4 regions of the Anaerobiospirillum thomasii genome follow, and region 1 is predicted to be linked to each of the others. Evidence: predicted binding sites of a transcription regulator. Region 1 holds the regulator's gene; each other region holds the start of a gene.

Region 1 (5,942 bases):
AGACGTACGCTTGAGAAAAATATTTCTATAAAGGACAGTATTGATACTATCATGACCAATTCCTTTGCATCGGTACATGAACAGACTCTGGCAGCAGATGCTCTTGCACAGATGCAGAACAAGAAAATTTTGGCTATGCTGGTTATAGATGACAGCAAAAAGCCAATAGGCGCATTTAATATGCATGATCTTCTTCAGGCGGGTATAATCTAATGTCTGTTACAACCTGTTATGGCACATATCCATTATCTTTAATGGATTCCCTAAGAACGATAAAATGTGTTGTCTTTGATGTTGACGGATCTATTACTGACGGCGGAATCTACTTTAGCAGTCAGGGTGATGAATTAAAAAAGTTCGGCATAAAAGATGGTATGGGCATTGCCTCTATAACCCATAACACAGATATTAATGTATGTATTGTCACAGGACGTAGCTCTCAGATGGTAAAACGCAGAGCTGATGAGCTTAAGATTACCTATCTTTACGAGGGTGTAAAGGATAAAGCTGTAGTCCTTGGCAACATCTGCAATGAGCTTAAAATTTCTTTAAATGAGGTTTTAGCCTTTGGCGATGATATAAACGATATGCCTATGATGGCTATAGCAGGTCTGTCTGCATGTCCTGCAGATGCCCACCCAGCTGTTTTAAATCATGTAAATATAATAAGCGATTTTGACGGCGGCCATGGCGCTGCAAGGCAGATCTGCGATTTACTGCTTATGTCAAAAGGCGTACTTGATTTTGATGGTTTTACTTTTTTAAATAGGTAAGTTACAAGATGAGCACTACTATAAAGTCTATAATTATGTCTTTTATACTGGTGATAGTATCCATTGTGCTCTATCGCTTTACCACTATAAACGACGGAAATAAAGATGATATAGTAGCCAATCTCCCTGCCTTTGAATCAAGTGGATTTCAGGGGCGTTCCTATAGCGAGCATGGTGATATCAAGTATGAATTTAGTACCTCACATGTTGTCTTTTATAAAAAAGATGAGGTAGCCAATATCAGACAGCCACAGATTACCTATTATGAAAAGCTTGATAATGACAGGTACAGAACCTATGAACTTACAGCAGATGAGGGCACTATAAAACTGCACAACTTTGCAACGCTCAAGGGTAATATCCTGGTTGTGCCAAAATTCAAAGATGCCTTTATAAGCAGTATAAGAGCTGAAAATATGCGCTATGATCTTATGAAAGGCATTATAAGCTCACATGATTTTATAGAAATAGTAGGACCTAATTTTAAAAATACAGGATCAGATTTTAAAATAGATCTTAATAAAAAACAGTTTAGGATTACAGATGGCCCACATGCAACATACTTCAATAATTAAAACTGCTCTTTTAGTTTTTCTTATGGGCGTCGCACCTGCATTTGCATTGCAGAGTGACTACTCTCAGCCCATAAATGTGGTGTCAAAAGAGCAGCTTGCCGATCTTAGCAACGATAAAATCATCTTTCAGGGTGATGTAAAGGCAACTCAGGGTACAATGGAAATTGTAGCTGACAAGATTGAGGTGACACGCTCTAAAAGTGGTAAACTCAAGTCTATCATTGCCTATGGCACACCTGTAACCTTCAAGCAGCTGCTTGATAACGGCAAACCAATTAACACCAGGTCTGCCACTTTGTCATATATGCCGCAGGAGTCTTTAGTAGTACTTTCAGGCAAGGCCTCCATCTGGCAGGGCGAATCACGCATGGAGGGAGAGCGCATAGAATATAATATAAAGACTCAGAAAATGCGCGCCAACAATCAAAAAGCTCAGGGAGGAAGAGTGTCATCCACATTTATTCCTTCAGAACTACAAAAGCAGAAATAGTAAAGGTATTAAATGATAGAGCTCGAGGCTATAAATCTTAAAAAATCATATAAAAAGCGCACTGTGGTACGTGATGTATCTCTTAAGGTGCACTCTGGAAGCGTTGTAGGTCTGCTAGGTCCCAATGGTGCGGGCAAAACCACATCCTTTTATATGATTGTAGGCATTATTACACCAGAGCATGGTTCTGTACTTTTAAACGGTGTGGATATTACGCACAGTCCTATGCATGTGCGTGCCAGACACGGTCTTGGCTATCTGCCTCAGGAAAATTCCATTTTCAGAAAGCTTACAGTTGAACAGAACATCATGGGTGTAGCCGAGCTTGTACCTGATATGACCAATGCTGAAAAACAGCAGCGCGTTGATGAGCTTTTAGAGGAATTTTCTATTACCAAGATTAGAAAATCCTTAGGTATGGCTCTCTCCGGCGGTGAAAGACGACGTGTTGAAATAGCAAGAGCCCTGGCCGCCAATCCTAAATTTATCCTGCTTGATGAGCCTTTTGCTGGTGTTGATCCTATTTCTGTAGCTGAAATCAAAGAGATTATACGTAAACTGTGCAAACGCGGTATCGGTGTACTTATCACAGATCATAATGTAAGAGAGACTTTAGATGTCTGCCAGACTGCCTATATTGTTAATGAAGGTACCATCATTGCCAAAGGCACTGCTCAGGAGGTTTTAGCTGACAAGAATGTACAGGCCTCCTATCTTGGAGACAACTTCTCACTGTAGATATGGAACACACATATGGCTGGTATTAAAAACACACTTCAACTGCGTCAGGCGCAGACACAGACGCTAGCTCTGACCCCGCAGCTGCAGCAGGCCATCAAAATGCTGCAACTCTCAACACTTGAGCTGCGTCAGGAGATTCAGCAGACTCTCGATTTAAACCCTTTTCTTGAGATGGATGAAAGTCTTGATAATCCAAATATGCAATCTCTTGAGGAAATGGTAGAGATAGAGCAGCAGCAAAGTGCCGATTTTGATGTGTTTGACAATGACTCTTCCATAAATGCCGCCGACATTTCACTCTCAAGTGAAATCAATCTCAATGATGATGGTCAGCACACTGAGGATATGGTATCCATCTTCAATGAAGCAGGAGACAGTAGTGTATCTTCACCAAGCTCGGAGCTGACACAAAGTGTCCCTTCATCTGAGGATAAGATCTCTGACAACTATACACAAAGCTCAAGCCATCAGAAAGCCTTTAGCGCCGATGATGATGTCTTTGAAGGACAGACCACAGAGAGCCTTTATGATCACCTAAAGCTGCAGCTTGACTGCTCACCGCTTGGAGATTCTGATAGGGCCATTGCCCTTGCCATATTAGATGGCATTGATGAGTCAGGCTATCTTAAAATTTCAATAGAGGATATTGTGCAGACTGTCTCATCCATCTATACAGATGTAGATGAAGATGAGGTCTTAGCTGTCCTCAAAGTTATACAGCACTATGATCCTGTAGGTGTAGGCTCACGTTCTGTTCAGGAGTTTTTACTCATACAGCTGCGCGAGCTTGATGCCCATACTCCTTTTAGAAATATAGCCATACGTATTATTGATGATTTTCTGCCACAGCTTACCAACCGTGACTTTAGAACACTCTGTCATAAGCTGTCTATAAAGGAAAGCACCCTAAAAGAGGCTATTGGTCTTATCACCAAGTTAAAACCAAGACCAGAGGTCTCAACTGTATATACCAAATCAGACTTTGTCATACCTGATGTCATAGTGGTCAAGAAAGAAGATGGCAGCTTTGGAGTTGAATTAAATCCAAATGCCATACCGCGCGTCAGACTCAATGAGCAATATAAATCTTTAATGGTCCATGCTAAAAGCGCAGATGAGGTGCAGTATTTCAAATCCAACCTGCAGGAGGCCAACTGGTTTTTACAGAGTATATACAAGCGCAATGACACATTGCTCAAAGTAGCTCAGAGTATTATTGACCATCAAGGTGAATTTTTACAAAAAGGCGAGAGTGCCATGAAGCCTATGGTGCTCTCTGATGTGGCACAGCAGATTGAAATGCACGAATCAACAATCTCGCGTATTACCACAGAAAAGTATATTCATACCCCTCGTGGCACCTTTGAGCTTAAGTACTTTTTCTCAAGCCATGTCAGCACAGATGATGGTGAGGCCACATCATCTACAGCCATACGCGCTTTAATTAAAGATCTTGTATCTAAGGAAAACCCCCGTAAACCGCTGTCTGACAACAAGATTGCCGATGAGCTGCAAAGCCGCGGTATCAATGTTGCACGCCGTACTATTGCCAAATACCGTGAATCTTTAGGCATTGCCTCATCAAGTCAGAGAAAGCGTCTTATCTAGACTGTGCAGGTGAGATGACATCACCTGCACCCTCACAGCGCATCAAATTAATGCACAGCTGTCTAAAACAGAGCACCCCTTTATTTTCAGAAGTTTTTTATTTAATATTGATTCATATCATTTAGGAGATTTTTTATGAACAAGGCAACCATCAGCGCAAAGACATATGCAAAGAGTGATCTTAAAGATCAGCTCTCTTTTGCATTCTTTATGATGATGGGCATGTGCATGATGATGTACGTGAGCAGTGCCTTTTTGACTTCATAGAAAATATATAGTTTGTAAATAAAGTTCAAGGAGGCTACAAAGTCTCCTTTTTTTATCTGAAATAAAAGGAGGCAGCCTTCAAAACAATAAAGAGGACATTATTATGAAATTTACCAGAACCTTTGCCGCTACTGTCTGTGCCTGTGTTGCCGCCTTTACCTTAAGTGCCTGCTCAGATGAAGAAAAAGCCACTGTAACTGCTTCAAATCCAGGATCAGATCTTAAAGAAATCAAAGTTGGACTTGTAGGCGAACACAATGAAGAGTGGGAGTCGGTTGCCAAAGAGCTTGAAGGTCAGGGTATAAAACTTACCCTTGTACGCTTTGGCGACTATACACTGCCAAATGCCGCTTTAAATGAAGGTGAAATTGATTTAAATTCCTTCCAGCACAAGGCCTTCCTTGAAAATGAAATTAAAAGCAGAGGCTATAAGATCAAAGCCATTCAGAACACAACCATATCACTTTTACCTCTGTATTCAGTCAAAATCAAAAGTATTGATGAAATAAAAGACGGCGACACCATTGCCATACCAAATGATGTAACCAACGGCGGCCGCGCCCTTAAGGTTTTAGAAAGTGCAGGTCTTATCAAATTAGATCCGGCCAAAGGCTATGTACCTGAGGTAGGCGATATTATCGAAAATCCAAAGAATCTTAAAATTTATGAGCTTGATGCTGGTAATGTACCTGGAATTTTACCTGATGTGGCTGCAGGTATAGTCAATGCCAACTTTGCCTCTGATCATAATCTGACCATAGAAAAAGATGCCATCTTTAGCGAAAATCTTGGCAACATCAGCCCTGACAATCCTTTTATCAATGTAATTGCAGCTCGTGAAGAGGATGCCGATCGCGAGGAATATAAGAAAGTGATTAAAGCCTATGCCACAAAAAAGACAGCTGAGATCATAAATCAGAAATATAAAGGCGCAACCATAGCCGTATTTAAATACTAATCAACTTTACAGCATGGAAAAGGAGATAACATATGAGCTTTTTAAACCTTAAAGAAGAATATATTCAGATACTTTCAGATCTGGTGGCCTTTAACACCATAAGTTCTGTTGATGAAAGATTGCAGCAGAGCAACAGAGCCATTATCGAGTATATTGAAGATTTTTATAAAAAACTTGGCTTTTACACCAGAATCTACACCATTGATGACAAAAGATACAATCTGTTTGTTGCCTCATCACTGACAAAAGGTGGTCTGCTTTTGACAGGACACACAGATACAGTGTCCTACAGAGCTGATAAATGGCACTCAGATCCTTTTAAACTAAAAGTTGAAAATAACAAAGCCTACGGTCTTGGTGTTACTGATATGAAAGGCTCAGTTGCTCTTATCATGCTGCTTAGCAAATACTGCTACAACAGTGATTTTAAAAAACCTCTGACAGCGCTTTTTACATGTGATGAGGAGTCATCAATGTCAGGCGCCCGCCACTACCTTGACAACTATGAACACCAGCCAGATTTTATCGTG
Region 2 (5,942 bases), on a different contig from region 1:
TGCCAGAGGGTATTGTCACCCTTCATGCGGTGGTAGCGAATAAGGCTGTCCATAATGGTCTGCTGAAAAGCATGTCCCATATGTAAAGAGCCTGTGACATTAGGCGGTGGCAGGGCTATGGCATAGCCTGGTTTTGTCTCATCACCGCTGGCCTTAAAAAAGCCTTTTTCTTCCCAGCTTTTATATATGCTGCTTTCAAAATTCTCCGGCTGGTAGGTCTTATCCATTTCCATAAGTATGCTCGCAAATTTACTAATAATCTTTAAGAATTATTTTTCATTGAAAATGACTTTGATTGTATCTTTTTACCTGCCTTATGTCACGTAAAAATACTTTTTTGGTGCATAGGCACATCTGTGGACAGATTAAAAGAGCATATTTCTATCTTGCCTCTTGATTAAATGATCAATAAAAGCAGCATTAGGCCTTATAGGAAATTAGAGGATTTTCATTGTGCTGTTATTCTTGATACTCAAGATCTCAGAAAACGCTTTTATACAAAATCCACCATCTGTCAAAGAACTGTAATAAAGCGTTTAGACAAAAGTCTTTAATAACAAAAAATAATAGACAAATTGTCTTTGCTAAGACTGCGACATAATAAGTGAAGGTTGAATTGTTAACTGTGGGTAAATTGCAGCAATAAAGAGGATGTAAGGTTGTTACTTTATAAACTTTAAACAAAATGCTAAAGTTTTTTTCTTTCATGACGATAACTAAAAAATAAATAGGATTTATTTTAGGAGGCCGCCATGGCTCTTTTTGTTAATACTAACGTATCATCAATCAACGGTCAGCGCAATCTTACCAATGCTACCAACAATTTAAATACCACATATCAGAGATTATCTTCTGGTATGCGCATCAATTCAGCCAAAGATGACGCTGCCGGTCTGCAGATTTCAGATCGTTTAACTTCACAGATCAATGGTTTAAATCAGGGTAATCGCAACACCAATGATGGCATAGCTTTAGCTCAGACAGCTGAAGGCGCTATGGATGAGATGACTAATATGTTGCAGCGTATCCGCACCTTAGCCGTTCAGTCATCAAACGGTACCAATAACACTAAAGACCGTGAGGCTATTCAGCAGGAAGTAACTCAGTTGTCACAGGAAATCACCCGCATTGCCTGTCAGACCAAATTTGGTGGTGAGAAGATTTTAGGTGGTGGCTCTGGCCAGGCTGGTCAGATGAATGGATTAATGAACTCAGTAGGTCTTGTTAAAGTTCAGGTTGGTGCATACCAGGGTGATACCTTAGATATGAAGTTCAATAGCCAGGGCTTTACAATGTCTAAGATTGCATCAACTGCGGGCATTAAAGATGATGCTACTGAAGGATACAGTAAAGACACTCTTTCATTTACTGTAAGCAAGCAATCATTAGCAGCTTTAGCTATTACAGCAGTAGATAAGTTCGTTCAGGTTATTGATACACAGCGCGCTCACTTAGGTGCCATGCAGAATCGTATGGAATCATCAATCCGCAATCAGTCAAATGTTTCCATGAACGTATCTGATGCCCGCGCCCGTATCCGCGATACAGATTTTGCCGAAGAGTCTGCCAAACTGTCACAGCAGACCATCATTCAGCAGGCAGCATCATCCATGCTGACACAGGCCAACTCAAGACCACAGCTGGCTCTGTCACTGCTTGGCTAATAAGATTCAATCTGAATTGTGTTTTTACGAAGGAGGCTCAGGCCTCCTTTTTAATTTTCAATAAATTTGTAGCAGAGCCTAAAGTAGGCTATATCCACTAATAGGCAAATAGGCGTAACACATCTGCCGTATGAGTGTTATGAAAATACTCTTTTAGGAGCATTTTTTTTACGAGTGGGTACATTAAAGTCTTAAGACATTTTAGTGCATAAAAAGTCCTGCCACTTAGTTGTAAGAAGCATGAGTTTTAGATATGACTAAAAAGGGCCAGAGAGAGCTCTGGCCAATGAGCATAATGCTCAGGAGAGAAAGCTTTTAATAATTTATTAACCTCCAAGCAGAGACAGAGCAATCTGTGGTCTCTGATTGGCCTGGGATAAAATAGTCTGTGAAGCCTGCTGCAATATCTGATTTGCAGTTAATGATGCAGTTTCCTCAGCAAAGTCAGTATCACGAATACGTGAGCGGGCATCAGATTCATTTTCCTGAATGTTGGCCTGGTTTCTGATGGTTGACTCCATACGATTCTGCACAGCACCAAGCTCGGCACGCTTGGAGTCAATAACCTGAATTAATTTATCCACATTACCAAGAGTTAACTGTGCCTGTGACTGATTTGAGACAGAGAAGGAAATACCAACACCATTCACAGCTTTAAAGCCAGTATCCTGATTTAAGTTTTGAATTCCAGCTTGTGAGGCTATCATGGAGAGCATAAAGCCTTTTGACATGCCACCTACAGCAATGGTATCGTTGGCATTAGCACCTACCTGGAAGGTCACACTTCCGTTTGATCCAATGATTGTAGACTCACTATTACCGCCGGCACCACCTTGTGCGGTTCTAAATCCATTAAGAACTGTTTTGCCTGCATAGGTAGTTTTACATGAAATACGGGTAATTTCGGCAGATAACTGTTCAATTTCCTGCTGGATAGCAACACGATCATCAGCTGAATAGGTACCGTTGGCAGCCTGAATGGAGAGAGTTCTGACACGCTGCAGCATATTTGTCATCTCATCCATGGCGCCTTCAATTGTCTGGGCAAAGGCAATGCCGTCGTTACAGTTTCTGTTGCCCTGGCCTAAACCGTTGATCTGAGAGGTAAGACGATCAGAGATCTGAAGACCTGCAGCATCGTCTTTAGCTGAGTTGATTCTAAGACCTGATGCTAATCTCTGATATGAAACATTAAGGGCATTGGTTGCGTTTGTAAGTTTACGTTGGCCATTAATGGCTGAAACGTTAGTATTTACATAAAGAGCCATGTTTTTCTCCTGAGTATATGTGTCTGAGTTTGCCATAAATGGCAGTTTTATTAACTTAACTCATATAAAGAAAAATACATGCCAACTTTTATAAATGTTTAAATAATTTTTAATAAGTGGTTGATTATCAGATAAGGAAAAGGAGGCCGAAGCCTCCTTTTGCAAAGAATAGAAACTTAAAAATTAGCCAAGCAGTGACAGCGCCAGCTGTGGTCTTGAGTTAGCCTGTGTCAGCATTGAGCTTGCAGCTTGCTGAATAATGGTCTGCTGTGACAGTTTGGCTGATTCTTCGGCAAAGTCTGTATCACGGATACGTGCACGTGCATCAGATACGTTCATGGAAACATTTGACTGATTGCGGATTGATGATTCCATACGGTTCTGCATGGCACCTAAGTGAGCGCGTTTAGTGTCAATAAGAGAAATAAACTTATCAACTGAGTCAATTGCTTTTGAAGCTAGTGACTGCATGGAAATAACAAATGCACCTTTATCAAAGCCGTGATCATCAAGTTTTGCAGCTGCGCCTAAAGCAGTACTTGCAATCTTTGATAATACAAAGCCAAGAGAAAAACCTGTCATCTTAAGAGTGTCGCCATTGTAGGCACCAACCTGAATAACAATATTACCATCTTTATCAATGAGGCCATTGCCGGTACCACCACCAGCACCACCAGCTGCAGCGCCAGCACCAGCGAGTATCTGCTCACCACCAAATTTAGTTGCACAGGCAATACGTGTAATCTCGCTTGATAACTGAGCTACTTCCTGCTGCAGAGCCTCACGGTCCTTTGCATTATTGGTGCCGTTTGATGACTGTACAGCTAAAGTACGGATACGCTGTAACATGGTTGTCATCTCATCCATGGCGCCTTCCATAGTCTGGGCAAGAGCTATGCCATCTATATCGGACTGGATCTTAAATCAAGCACTTTTTTTAATTTTTTCACAGATCAAAATGCCTACTCTTTTAAATAGAATTCCTGATTTTATCGCGTTTATATCCAGTTAAGCCCAAAATTTTGGGCGTAAAAAAATTCAGAGGGCAAAAATCTGTCCTCAGCTTAAATTGGGTCACATAAAAAACAAAAAAATAGCTTTTTACGGCATAAAATTTCTCCCGCAGAACGGGGACTTTAGAGTCAGACAGGCCTTTTTTCAGGCTTTAATAGCTCGCAGCTAACATCTATATTATGAATTTCAGATAAAAAATCTAAATGCTAATGGCATTTATAGTTATCATTCAAAGTGGGTTGCAGTCATGTTTCTCTACATTATTGAAATGGCTCGAAGCCCAGAATTACATTAAGAGTCAACACGACTGCCTGACTCTATAGTTCGTTCAAATTATTGGTTAATAGGATTTAAATCTAAGTCTCTTTGCATATAAAGCTCCTATAAGCTCTGCAGAGTAATTTCAGTTGCGGCCTGATATTGTTCAGCCTTCTTGATGCTGTTTAAAGTGCTTTTGGCTTTCTTGCCAAATGTATTAACCTTTCTTTGTACAATTTTCAAAATCTCCTGTGCTCCTGCGTGTTTTACAGTATTGGCAAAAGCATAGGAGTGAGCGGAAATGTCATTTATAAGCAAATCTAAAAATGCAAAATAGTTGTTGCCAAACCAGCCCATAAGCGAGCCTCTGCCAGGGCAGATGCTGTCAATAGTGGCATAAAAGCAGTTGTAGTCATTAAACAGGGCATGACTGATACGCTCTTTTATAAGATGTCTTTCATATCTGCTGTCCACTTTTGGCAGCTTGTAGTTGTTCTGATAGGTAGGCATGATGGCAGTGTCATTTTCAAAATCAGAAACCATTAAAGGCTCATCCTGACAGGAATTGTGAGCCTCTTTGACTCTGGTTATTGTGTACAGCCCGCAAAGCATGGCAGTCATGCCTTGCTTGGATACTCTTCTTGATTTACGTATTGAGGCAATAATATCGGATCTATCATCTACCTTAACCTTGGAGAACTGCCTGAGCTTACTTTTATTTCTGCCATCGGCATCTTTTTTAAGTGGCATATATTGCTTGTTCTGTTTCATCATGGCAATGTAGACGGCCACAGCATGACATATGTTTTTCCATAAGCTGCAGTCATCTGATATTCCAAAGTCATGGCGCATAGATTCAGCCAGCTGTCCTAAAAACATACTCTTTTTAAAGGACTTTCGTCCTTTTCTGCTTTGCCTGCGACCTTTACAATGCTTATGTCCTGTAGAGCTCTGTACAGGAACTATACCCAGGTATGACTGAGCATCCTTGGCTGAGGCAAAACGCCATACATCACCTAGTGAGATAACAAGCTCAAAAGCCTGATATCTGCCTATGGCAGGAATCTGACAAGCTGCTGTCATGGCAATATTGGAGGGCACCACTAAATCTTTTATGGCACATTTTTGGGTTTCAATCTGCATCTGCAGCATTACAGCCTCCTGTATACTGCCAATAAGTGATGAGGCCATGGTGTAAAACATAATGGCATCCATCTCCTCATAGCTATAGCCAGGGGCTGGAGTCAGATGTGTAAGCACTCCGTCTGTTACAATATCTTTACAGTAATCTAAATTTAAACCCTCAAATCCTTTATATGTAACCTTGCCGGCTTTTATTTCATCAGCACTGGATCCATTATCTATAAATCTTACCTGCAAATCTGGTGTTACATCTTCATCATTGCAGATGCTGCGCATCTGCAATGCTCTGTTGATTTGCTCATCATCTAAAAGACGCAGTCCCCTGACAGCAGCTATAAGCTCTTCATTATGTTTAGGGTCACTATCAGATAAAACCCTTTGTACACAGTATCTTAGCTTTGGCATAAGTGAGAGCAGTAACAGTGTGGCGGCACGGCACACCTCATCGCCATTGGCATTTTTATCTATGGCAGTGCCGGTAAGCTCGAGCACTGCATTTTTAATTTCAGTTATGACACTCTGATATCTCTGATTTTTGGCCTTGAGTATAGATGATATGATTTTACCAGTGGCACAGTATTCATCAGATATAAGA
Region 3 (5,942 bases), 1.1 Mb from region 1:
TTGGCCTGATTTCTGATGGTTGATTCCATACGGTTTTGTACAGCACCAAGCTCAGCACGCTTTGAGTCGATAACCTGAATTAATTTATCAACATTACCAAGTGTTAACTGTGACTGAGACTGATTTGATACAGAGAAGGAAATACCAACGCCATTTATAGCTTTAAAACCTGTTGTATCATTTAGAGTTGTAATTCCTGCTTGTGAGGCTATCATGGAAAGCATAAAGCCTTTTGACATGCCAGCTACTGCAATGGTGTCGTTGGCATTAGCACCAACCTGGAAAGTCACGCTACCATTTGAACCGATAATGGTTGAGTCACTGTTACCGCCAGCGGCACCACCTGTTTGTGCTGTTCTAAATCCATTAAGGACAGTTTTTCCGGCATAGGTGGTTTTACATGAAATACGGGTAATTTCAGCTGATAACTGCTCAATTTCCTGCTGAATAGCAACACGATCTTCAGCTGAATATGTGCCGTTGGCTGATTGAATGGAGAGAGTTCTGACACGCTGCAGCATATTGGTCATCTCATCCATGGCGCCTTCAATTGTCTGGGCAAAAGCAATGCCGTCATTACAGTTTCTATTGCCTTGGCCTAAACCGTTGATCTGAGAGGTAAGACGATCAGAGATCTGAAGACCTGCAGCATCGTCTTTAGCTGAGTTGATTCTAAGACCTGATGCTAATCTCTGATATGAAACATTAAGCGCATTGGTTGCATTTGTAAGTTTACGTTGGCCATTAATGGCTGAAACGTTAGTATTTACATAAAGAGCCATATAATTCTCCTGAGTTTAATATTGCTATTAAAACTTTGCCGTTTGTGGCAATTTATAATGTATATGTTTAATTAAGAAAAAAGCATGCCAAGTTTTATAAAATAATACAGATACGGTTCATCAGCTCAGTAGATAAGATTTAAGATAAATGAATGGAAGACTAATAATTAAAAGGGATTTGGACTATAAAGGTGATTTCAAGAAAAAAAGGCTTATGCTCAGTAATTAAAGACATGAGCCTGTCTTGAAAAGAAAAAGATAAGTTGTAATAGTAAATAAAATTCTCTCTAAAAAGGGCCAGAGAAAACTCTCTGGCCAATGAGCATATTGCTCAGGAGAGAAAGCTTTAAATAATTTATTAACCTCCAAGCAGAGACAGAGCAATCTGTGGTCTCTGATTGGCCTGGGATAAAATAGTCTGTGAAGCCTGCTGCAATATCTGATTTGCAGTTAATGATGCGGTTTCCTCTGCAAAGTCTGTATCACGGATACGTGAACGGGCATCTGACTCATTTTCCTGAATGTTGGCCTGATTTCTGATGGTTGATTCCATACGGTTTTGTACAGCACCAAGCTCGGCACGCTTCGAGTCAATAACCTGGATTAATTTATCAATATTGCCAAGAGTTAACTGTGCCTGAGATTGATTTGATACTGAAAAAGATATACCACCATTAGCAGTTTTAAATCCAGTTGTATCATCTAATTGTCTTATATTGGCTTTAGATGCGATAACAGATAACATAAAGCCAGTTGACATATTAGTAACCTGAATAGTGTCATTGGCATTGGCGCCAACCTGGAATGTTACATTTCCGTCTGAGCCAATAATGGTGTTGCCGCCTGCTGCCCAGCCATTTAATACAGTTTTACCTGCATATGTTGTTTTACAGGAAATACGAGTAATTTCAGCTGATAGCTGCTCAATTTCCTGCTGAATAGAAACACGATCATCAGCAGAATAGGTACCGTTGGCAGCCTGAATGGAGAGAGTTCTGACGCGCTGCAGCATATTGGTCATCTCATCCATGGCGCCTTCAATTGTCTGAGCAAAGGCAATGCCGTCATTACAGTTTCTATTGCCTTGGCCTAAACCGTTGATCTGAGAGGTAAGACGATCAGAGATCTGAAGTCCTGCAGCATCGTCTTTGGCTGAGTTGATTCTAAGACCTGATGCTAATCTCTGATATGAAACATTAAGCGCATTGGTTGCATTTGTAAGTTTACGTTGGCCATTAATGGCTGAAACGTTAGTATTTACATAAAGAGCCATATAATTCTCCTGAGTTTAATATTGCTATTAAAACTTTGCCGTTAAAGGCAGTTTGTAATGTATGACTGCGGTAAAGAAAAAAGTGTGCCAAGTTTTAATTTCATTTTTATAAATGGATTATAAATAGGTTTGCTAGAAATTTTGTCTTGAAGCTACACATACTTAAGTTTGGTAAAAAGTAGGGTAATAACAAAAAATTTATGGTTAAAACGGCAATTTCAGATATGTAAAGCACTTGGCTTTCATGGGTAAAAAAAAGGGCGCCTTTTTAATATCGGCGCCCTTATATAAAGGAGTTAAGTATTTAAAAGCTAACTTAGAGCCTGCTTTAAATCTTCAACCTTGTCGGTTCTCTCCCATGGGAATTCATCACGACCAAAGTGGCCATAGGCTGCAGTCTTGAAGTAGATTGGCTTTTCAAGATCAAGCATTCTGATAAGGCCGTAAGGTCTTAAATCAAATACCTCATTGACAACATCGGCAATTTTATTGTCATCAACTGTACCGGTGCCAAAGGTATTGACAGCAATTGATACAGGCTTGGCCACACCGATTGCATATGAAACCTGGATTTCACACTCTTTGGCAAGACCTGCTGCTACAATGTTCTTGGCAACATAGCGGGCAGCATAGGCTGCAGATCTGTCAACTTTTGAAGGATCCTTGCCGGAGAATGCACCACCGCCGTGACGGGCAGCGCCACCGTAAGTATCAACAATAATCTTACGACCGGTAAGACCGCAGTCACCTACAGGGCCACCGATAACAAAACGTCCTGTTGGATTGATAAAGTATTTGGTCTTATCTGTGAGCATGGCATTTGGAATAACCTTCTTGATGATTTCTTCCTGAACGCCTTCTATTACAGATGAAAGTGAAACATCTGGACTGTGCTGTGTTGATAGAACTACAGTATCAACATAATCTATAGAACCGTCATCCTTATAGGCAAAAGTGATCTGGCTCTTGGCATCTGGACGCAGCCAAGGGAGAAGACCTAATCTGCGCACCTCTGACTGTCTTTTTACAAGCAGGTGGGCATAGGTAATTGCTGCAGGCATAAAGACAGCTGTCTCAGAGCAGGCATAGCCAAACATCAGGCCCTGATCACCTGCGCCCTGATCTTCGCTCTTTGATCTGTCTACACCCTGATTGATATCAGGAGACTGTTTGCCAAGTGCATTTAAAAATGCACAGTAGTGACCATCAAAACCAACCTCGGTTGAGTTATAGCCTATGTCGCATACAGTTTTTCTTACGACAGACTCAAGATCAACATTTGCTGTGGTGGTAACTTCACCGGCAAGCACAACCATACCTGTCTTGACTAGAGTCTCGCAGGCTACGCGGGCTTTTGGATCCTGGGCAATGATGGCATCTAATACAGCATCAGAAATTTGATCTGCAACTTTATCTGGATGACCTTCTGAAACAGATTCAGAAGTAAATAAACGTGACATGTTTTACTCTCTTTTTTATTTTTAGCACATTAAAGCAAAAAATCGCCTCAGACATATGCTGAATAACTACAAAAAATCAAATCCATTATACTGTAAAGTAGCGTACAAATCTCTTTAACTTGCAAAAATTAGTCACAGCCTTCTGACGTAGGTAAATCTATATAAGGCCGATAGAATGTGCCTTGTGGCAAAAAAACACGATATAAACTGGCTTTGTAAAGATTGTATGCTGTAATGCCGGGGCTTTGCTTTAAATTGGGAATAGCAGCCACATATATAAGTATTGATGTGATGAGTTTTAATTGCCATGAGATAAGAGCTCTTATAAATAAAGATAGGAGCTTTGAGCATAGTGCAAACACCTGTGGCAATATCAAAGCTCTAAGGGCTTTGCAGACAATGCTTAAGTCTTATGCTCTTTTGGTAAATAAGTGCATGGCAAATACAGGATATAAGTTATAGTGGCTAAAGAACATAAAAGCGCTGAGATACAAGCTTTAGCATTGCTTTTATATCTAAAAAATTAAAAGTGGTACAGCATTTGCAAAGATACAAGCATACGGCAAATAAATATAATTTTTTATAGACAGTAATTGCCTGATTTATAAAGAATTATTATGAATAAATGAGGTAGCAATATGCAAGTTTCATATGCTAATGATGTAAGAGACAACTCAAGTGTTGCCACATACGGCAAATTTGAGCAAAAAGAGAGTAGCAGAGGCAAAGGTGACCTGTTCAGTTCCATACTGCAGGGCATGAATGCCAGTGCTATGGCTTTTAATGATAAGACATCTTCTTTTGTCGGCAATATAAGTTCAAACTCTATAAATGCCTTAAAGCAGAGTGTATCTAAAAGTCAGATGCTAAAAGACAGACCTGTTAACAGAGGTAATGACTTTACCAAGGTAGACAGGAATGATGGCAAGGTCCAGGCTACAGATAAAGATAACAACAAGGTTTCAGATTTAGAAAAGACACAGGAATCTTCTCAGAATCGGGAGGACATGTCCGATACTGCTATAGCCCTTGCAACTCTTACTGCAGGTGCTTTAGGTCAGTTAAAGGATAATGTTGCAGCAGAGCAGCAGAATGCTCAGAATGGAAGCTGTGTCTTTACCAAGGAGTCTCAGGCTACAGCTGGCGCTGCAGTTTTAAATACTGATGGTACAGAGCAGGGTGAGATGGTAGCAGATAAGACTGTCAATGCCTTTGCAGAGATTCCATCTGATGACAGCGAAACTGCTGAGATTGATGCTGATCTTATCGACAGACTGGTAAAGACCAAGGATACAGCCAAGACTGATAGCTCTTTTGTAAAGCGCGAGACAGTAAAGGCTATAGATGAGATGGCAAAAACAGCCAATGTCTCAAAGATTTCTCTTGAGGATATAAAGGGAGCGTCAGCACACATCAAGGCATCAGATACTGCCTTTAGTGATGATCTGACTTTAATTGAGAAGTCTATGGCTCAGACTTTAGGTCTTGACAAGATGTATAGCAAATCTTTCCAGGAAAATGCCATGAAAGATCGCATACATACAACCTTAGGTTCTGTTGCATCTAATAATCCAACATCACAGAGTGTTATTATCTCTCAGGCTTTAAACACCTTAAAGATGAGTGTTTTAAAGTCACAGAGTACACTCTCTGAAAGATTTAGCAATGTTTCACTTGAGAGTGCCAATACATTAGTAACATCTGCATTAAAGACCTCTGCATTTAATATGCAAAACGGTTCTGCAAATTCACAGTCTGGCGAGGGCTCATCATTCTTCAACAGCTTTGCCCAGTCTGGACTTGTAAAGAATGGTATTGAGTCAAATCAGCTTCAAAAAGGTAAAGAGACATTCTCTTCAATGCACCTTGGTGACAATGCCAAAGCCAATGCCGAGGAAATTGCCTCGAAGGTTATGGCCATGGCTGCACGTAACATGAAGCAGATGGTCATTGACCTAAATCCGCAGAATCTTGGCAAAATGCAGATCAGGATTGCTCTTAACGAGTCACAGGAGGCAGGAATGGTCTCCATGTCAGCCACATCAGCTCAGACAAGAGAGCTGCTTGAGGGCAGCATTGGACGTCTGCGTGACATTCTGATGCAGAGCGGTATTGCTACAGATACTTCTGTTCATGAGCTTGCCGACAATGCAGGTTCATCATCAGATGGTGCCTTTGCCCAGGATCAGGGCTCAGGTCAGCAAAGAGATCAGGGTTTTGATTTCATCTTTGGCAATGCTGAAGAAGAAAATGCCGAGACAGAGTCAGAGCAGGTTGCAATGAGCAATGCTCTAAATGACGGCAGATTACACTTGTTTGCATAAAAACACATTATTTAGCTCTTATATAAAAGGCCGCAGTAAAAATGCGGTCTTTTTTTTACATAAAAAGTAAAAAAAGGTTTATAGTTTGTTAATGTTGCCTTAT
Region 4 (5,942 bases), on a different contig from region 1:
TAATTATACAGTCGCTGCTCTTTGGCTATGGTGCCACCTTCAATTTTGTGCACATACCTTATATTGTGCTCAATAACTCTCAAAGCCCGCTCTCTTATGATCTTTTAAACTATATAAGAGGAGGCAGTTTTTTTATACTTAAGACAGGCTGTCATGATATTAACTGTGTGCAAAAGGCAATAGACAGGCAGGATGGTCTTATTGCTCTGGTTATTGAAAAGGATTTTGACAAGGGGCAGAGTATAAAACTTGAAATTATAACCGATGCGCGCAACAGTGCCTCGGCCAACAATGCTCTTTACAATATGAGACAGCTTATAAGCTCCTTTATGCAAAAAGAGGGAATAAAGCAGCCTCTTGTGGTAGAGAGCAGATTTTTGTTCAATGAAAACAATTATACGCGCTATACGCTTTTAACCGGCATGATTATAGGTCTGTCGCTCATTCAGGTTTTAATGCTCTCATCCTTTAGTGTCAGCCGTGAAAGAGAGGATGGAACCTATGACATGATGCTCATGACACCACTAAATCCTCTGGAGATTCTAATTGGCAAGGCTGTAGCTCCTATCTGTGTGGCTGTATTTCAGGCTCTGCTGTTAATGGGCATCTGTCTTTTTTACTTTAAGATCCCATTTGCAGGATCTCTTTGGGCCATAGTGGTGATTTTGGCGCTCTTTGCCATCTGTTTTGTAGGATTGGGTCTTGCCATATCTACGCTCTGCCGCACCTCGCAGCAGTCGCTTATTATCTCCTTTTCGCTGATACTGCCATTTATTATTCTCTCTGGCATGATTACACCAGTAGATGCCATGCCTGATTTTTTCAGATATCTTGCCTACTGTGATCCTGTGTATTATTCGGTAATGGCTGTGCAAAGAGTATATCTGCAGGGACAGAGTCTTTATGATGTGCTGCATCTGCTCATACCACTGTGCATGCTTAGTATTGTGACAATATGTACGGCCATGTATTTTTTCAGGCACAAGCTTGAGTAGGGCGTCACAGCATTTTTTGAGTTAAAAAGTATAATCAAAATTTAGTAAGTCTTTTACAAATTGTTAACAATTACTTGTTAAAATGAATTGATTAACTCTCATTGTTTTATTTAAAAAGTGAGATAACTTACACATTCAGGATTTTTTAATATGTCCGAATCTATTTTTTTGATACTGGTGATATTTTTACTGTTACTTGCTAGTATCGATCTCTTTGTGGGCGTCAGTAACGATGCCGTAAACTTCCTAAATTCAGCTGTCGGCTGTCGCATTACCTCACTTAGAGTGATTATGGTGGTGGCCTCGCTAGGTGTGCTCTTTGGTGCTACCTTCTCATCAGGTATGATGGAGATTGCCCGATCGGGCATGTTCAATCCGCATCTGTTTACCTTCCATGACGTCATGATTATCTTCTTTGCCGTTATGGTCACAGATGTGCTGATTCTAAATCTCTTCAACTCACTGGGCCTGCCTACTTCAACCACAGTAACCATTGTGTTTGATCTGCTAGGTGCCGCTGTGGCTGCATCACTGTACAAGCTGTATGTGGATCAGAACTCACTGAGCTTTGTCTTTGACTATATCAAATCAGACAAGGCCATAACCATTGTCTCTGCCATTTTGGTCTCTGTTGCTGTGGCCTTTATCTCAGGTGCTCTGGTGCAGTTTATTATGCGCCTTTTATTTTCATTTAAATTTGAAAATGCCTACAAGTACTTAGGTGGTGTGTATACAGGTTTTGCCCTTACCGCCATTATTTACTTCCTCGTGATGAAGGGAGCCAAGGGCGCCTCTTTTATGCGTCCTGAGTATATTGAGTATATAAATACCAATACCTCATCCATTCTCTGGACCTGTTTTATCAGCCTGTCAGTTTTAGGTCAGCTTTTAATTTTTATTAAGTTTAATGTCTTTAAGATAATTATTCTCTCAGGTACCTTTGCTCTGGCCTTCTCCTTTGCCGGCAACGACCTTGTAAACTTCATCGGTGTGCCTTTAGCCGCCCTTGAGTCATTCCAGGTCTGGCTTGCAAACGGTGCTCCGGCATCAGACAGTTTCATGATGCACTCGCTTACAGAGAATGTAAAGACACCTACCTATTATCTGGTTATTGCTGGTAGCATCATGGTTGTGACTCTGTGGACCTCTAAAAAGGCCCATAAGGTGCTGCAGACATCAATCAGTCTGTCATCATCAAACCGCGGTGAGCATGAGCAGTTTGGTGCCTCAACTCCAGGTCGTATTATCACACGTTTTGGCCTTGGCGTCTCACGTGCCTCATACAAGGTAATTCCTGCCTTTATGCTGGCCTTTATCGGCAGACGCTATGAAAAGGTGCCAATGGTCAAAGGTGAGATCCCTCTGCCTTTTGACTATATCAGAGCTTCTGTAAATCTGGTTTTAGCCTCAATTTTAATTTCATCGGCAACCTCACTCAAGCTGCCTTTATCTACAACCTATGTAACCTTCATGGTGGCCATGGGTACATCCTTTGCAGACGGCGCCTGGGACAGAGAAAGTGCTGTATATAGAATATCAGGTGTTATCACAGTTATTGCAGGCTGGTTCTTAACTGGTCTTTGCGCCTTTACAGCCACTTTCCTGGTGTGCCTGAGCTTCTATAACTTTGGTACTGCCGCTATCTTTGGCATGATGGCTCTGACCATTTTTGTAATCATCAAGACCAACTTTGTAAAGAGCAAGACTACACAGACTGTCAAGATGGTTATCGATGCCAAGGGAGACAATCAGAAGATTCTGCAGGTTGTATCAAAGTCAGTGCCAAACTTCTTTGATTACAATGTTGAGTGTCTGAACAAGGCTGTGGCCAATTTCTTTGAGGATAATGAGTATCAGATAAGAAAGGCCAGAAACAAAGCCTCCAACGTGCTTGAGGAAATATCACGTGAAAGATCTGCCTACTACTCCATGGCAGCTGACAGACAAAAGAATGAGAAGATGAGCAAGGCTGCACTTGATGCCATGCACTTCTTCTATCTGACCTTCTCTAATATGCGTGAGGCTTCAAAGTCAGTCAAATACGCAATTGATCAGGCTGTGGTGCATGTGGCCAACCGTCATACCATCTTTGAAGGACGTATGAAGGAGATAATTTTAGATCTGACCTCACGTCTTGAGAAGATCTGCAATGATATGCGTGTTATTGCCAATGAGCCTACAGTTGAAAACGTGGAGACCATTATTAAGCATGCCCGCAAGCTCAACAAGGATATTTCAAAATCCCAGGTGGAGCTTGTAAATCTAATTGGTCAGCAGACAGTGTCTATGCACTCATCTGAAATGTTTTTAACCTTCCTGCAGACCATACGTGAGGTTTCATCACGCTATGTAGCTGTGGCTATGCAGGAGAGGGCTTTAGCTCAGATTGTATCAGGAGCTGCTCCTACCCCAATAGTGCACAGTGCACAGGAAGATATTGAAGATGATGCAGGTGAGACTTTAGTTGATAAAGCTCTGGCTGTTGATACTATCATTGAAACAGAGACCAGTCTGCATGCTGATTCTGATAAAGATTTAAAGGCAGATGATGAGTCTGTAGAAGTAAGTCAGACTGTAAAGAACCAGACTGACAATAAGTAAAAAGCATTAACACAAAAAAAGGTCGGCGCTGCCGGCCTTTTTTGTGCGCTCTGCATGTGCGCATTTTAACGTGTGAAAGTTTCTGACACACCAAAAGCAGAGGGAAATGTATAGTTAAAAGTATTGTTATAGTGCCTGCACTATGAATAAAGGAAGCTCAAGGCACAACAAAAGGCCCATGGCACAGATGCAGTCTTAAAGGCCATAGACAAGATAAGCTCATGCTATTTAACATTGATAGTTTAAAAATACTACATATTTATTTTGGTTCAATTACCCTGATATTTTTGTGCAGGGCTTAAAAAAATGTCTTAATTTAGTTCAGATTAGTCTTTTTTATTGATTGGAATTCAAGAGAAATATATATTTTTAGTGAAGCGCTTCACAATATTTTTCAGATATCAATTAATAAAGGATTATCTTATGAAAATAAGCAAAGTGTTTTTGGGAGCCTGGTTTTTAAGTCTGTGCTCTTATGCTAACGCTCAAAATACAGATGTAGCTCTTGATTTTGACGCTAATGGTTTTGTGTTGCTCTGTACAATGCTTGTACTTTTAATGTCAGTTCCTGGCATAGGCCTTTTTTATGGAGGGCTTGTCAGATCTAAAAATATTCTCTCAACCATAGAGCAGAGCCTTGCTGCTTTTTCTCTGGCTATAGTTTTATGGTTTGCTCTTGGATACAGTCTATCTTTTGGAGCTTCAGATTATCTTTTAGGTGATTTATGGGGTGGTCTTGATAAAGTCTTTTTATACGGTGTTGATTCTACAGCACAAACTGGTAGTTTATCTGAATATACTTTCATTATTTTTCAGGGAGCATTCTGCGCAATCTCAGCGTGTCTTATTGTAGGAGCTACTGTTGAGCGTATCAAATTTTCTGCTTTGCTCTTGGTACTGTCAATCTGGATTTTATTATCTTATGCTCCTCTTGCACATCAGGTCTGGGGCGGTGGCTTTATAGACAGAGTATTTCATGCCTACGACTTTGCTGGTGGTACTGTTGTACATATCAACGCTGCAGTAGCTGCTCTTGTCGGTGCTTATTGCCTAGGACCACGCAGGGATCTGGGTAAAACTGCCCTAGTGCCGCACAATCTGCCACTTACATATATTGGAGCTGGCCTTTTGTGGATTGGGTGGCTTGGCTTTAATGCCGGATCTGCATTAATCTCAGATGGTGTATCATCTCTGGCTTTTTTTAATACAGTGTTATGTCCAGCTGCAGGCGCTTTAACCTGGATGGTACTGGAATGGTGTATTTTTAACAGACCATCAACCCTAGGTACAGTATCAGGAGTGTTGTCTGGACTGGTTGCTATCACTCCAGCCTGTGCCTTTGTCGGCCCATCAGGTGCAATTATAATTGGCATGCTGGCATCTGTGTGCTGTCTGTGGGGAGTTCACGGCTTTAAAAAACTAACAGGACTTGATGATTCTTTAGATGTCTTTGGTATACATGGCATAGGTGCAATTGTAGGAGCTCTTTTAACTGGTGTTTTCTGCGCACCTGATCTTGGAGGCAGCGGTTTTAAAGAAGGTTATGAGAGTATTTTAGGACAGATTTATGGGCAGTTTATGTCAATAGTAATAGCTGTTCTCTGGTCAGGCGTGGTTTCATTATGTGCCTTTAAAATTGCACACAAGCTTGTAGGGCTTAGAGTTGAAACTGAAGATGAAACTATGGGACTTGATTTGTCATCTCACGGTGAGCGTGGTTATAATCTCTAGGAGCATGGTTTAATATGAAAAAAATAGTAGCTGTAATAAAACCTTTTAAACTTGATGATGTGCGTGAAGCTCTGGCTAAACTTGGTATATCTGGTATGACAGTGACTGATGTCAGGGGCTTTGGCCGGCAAAAGGGTCATACAGAGCTTTACAGGGGAGCTGAGTATACAGTAGATTTTTTGCCAAAAAGCAGAATTGAGATAGTTGTAAGTGACAATCAGGAGCAGTTATGTATCGACTCTATTTTGCGTGTTGCGCATACTGGCAAAGTAGGTGACGGTAAAATCTTTGTATCAGATATTAAAAGGGTTATACGGATCAGAACCAAAGAGGAAAATGATGAGGCCTTATAGGTTTTATGCCAGATCTTAAAAAATAGCTTTATATAGTGTTAAGGTACGGTTAAGAAATAAAAGAGTATTTACCTCAATAGTCTTAGTAGATAAAAAAGCCCCGCAGTTTTTGTGCGAGGCTTTGCGTAGTGTGCTAATTATTTAAAGTGATTTTAAGAAAGCTGCAATCTCATCATCCTGACAGTTTGGATAGAACATCTCTGCAAACTTAGGATCATCAATAGTGCCCTTGACAAAGTCCTTATCAAGATCTTTTAGAATG

The links. The regulator sigma-54, encoded in region 1, starts transcription at its own class of promoters, with help from an activator protein. The targets are predictions, from matches to a motif close to TGGCACNGTTTTNGCTT.
Region 2: the regulator sigma-54 is predicted to act here: its motif matches at 3,817-3,833, upstream of DRZ93_RS05075 (flagellin).
Region 3: the regulator sigma-54 is predicted to act here: its motif matches at 4,046-4,062, upstream of DRZ93_RS07875 (flagellar hook-length control protein FliK).
Region 4: the regulator sigma-54 is predicted to act here: its motif matches at 3,776-3,792, upstream of DRZ93_RS03885 (ammonium transporter).

The regions. Positions count from the first base shown of each region.
Region 1 is NZ_UAPU01000007.1:1,224,328-1,230,269, reverse strand. Features, by position in the region: gene DRZ93_RS12670 (KpsF/GutQ family sugar-phosphate isomerase) at 1-213, shown strand, start outside; gene DRZ93_RS12665 (KdsC family phosphatase) at 213-773, shown strand; gene lptC (LPS export ABC transporter periplasmic protein LptC) at 809-1,348, shown strand; gene lptA (lipopolysaccharide transport periplasmic protein LptA) at 1,317-1,838, shown strand; gene lptB (LPS export ABC transporter ATP-binding protein) at 1,851-2,576, shown strand; gene DRZ93_RS12645 (RNA polymerase factor sigma-54) at 2,601-4,187, shown strand; gene DRZ93_RS13915 (hypothetical protein) at 4,323-4,454, shown strand; gene DRZ93_RS12640 (MetQ/NlpA family ABC transporter substrate-binding protein) at 4,558-5,412, shown strand; gene DRZ93_RS12635 (M20/M25/M40 family metallo-hydrolase) at 5,445-5,942, shown strand, end outside.
Region 2 is NZ_UAPU01000005.1:1,146,329-1,152,270, reverse strand. Features, by position in the region: gene DRZ93_RS05090 (valine--tRNA ligase) at 1-227, opposite strand, end outside; gene DRZ93_RS05085 (flagellin N-terminal helical domain-containing protein) at 753-1,664, shown strand; gene DRZ93_RS05080 (flagellin N-terminal helical domain-containing protein) at 1,991-2,932, opposite strand; gene DRZ93_RS05075 (flagellin) at 3,116-3,799, opposite strand; gene DRZ93_RS05070 (transposase) at 4,328-5,942, opposite strand, start outside.
Region 3 is NZ_UAPU01000007.1:155,870-161,811, reverse strand. Features, by position in the region: gene DRZ93_RS07890 (flagellin N-terminal helical domain-containing protein) at 1-782, opposite strand, end outside; gene DRZ93_RS07885 (flagellin N-terminal helical domain-containing protein) at 1,141-2,055, opposite strand; gene metK (methionine adenosyltransferase) at 2,367-3,515, opposite strand; gene DRZ93_RS07875 (flagellar hook-length control protein FliK) at 4,154-5,839, shown strand.
Region 4 is NZ_UAPU01000005.1:845,931-851,872, reverse strand. Features, by position in the region: gene DRZ93_RS03895 (ABC transporter permease) at 1-995, shown strand, start outside; gene DRZ93_RS03890 (inorganic phosphate transporter) at 1,146-3,596, shown strand; gene DRZ93_RS03885 (ammonium transporter) at 4,020-5,327, shown strand; gene DRZ93_RS03880 (P-II family nitrogen regulator) at 5,342-5,680, shown strand; gene DRZ93_RS03875 (RpiB/LacA/LacB family sugar-phosphate isomerase) at 5,822-5,942, opposite strand, start outside.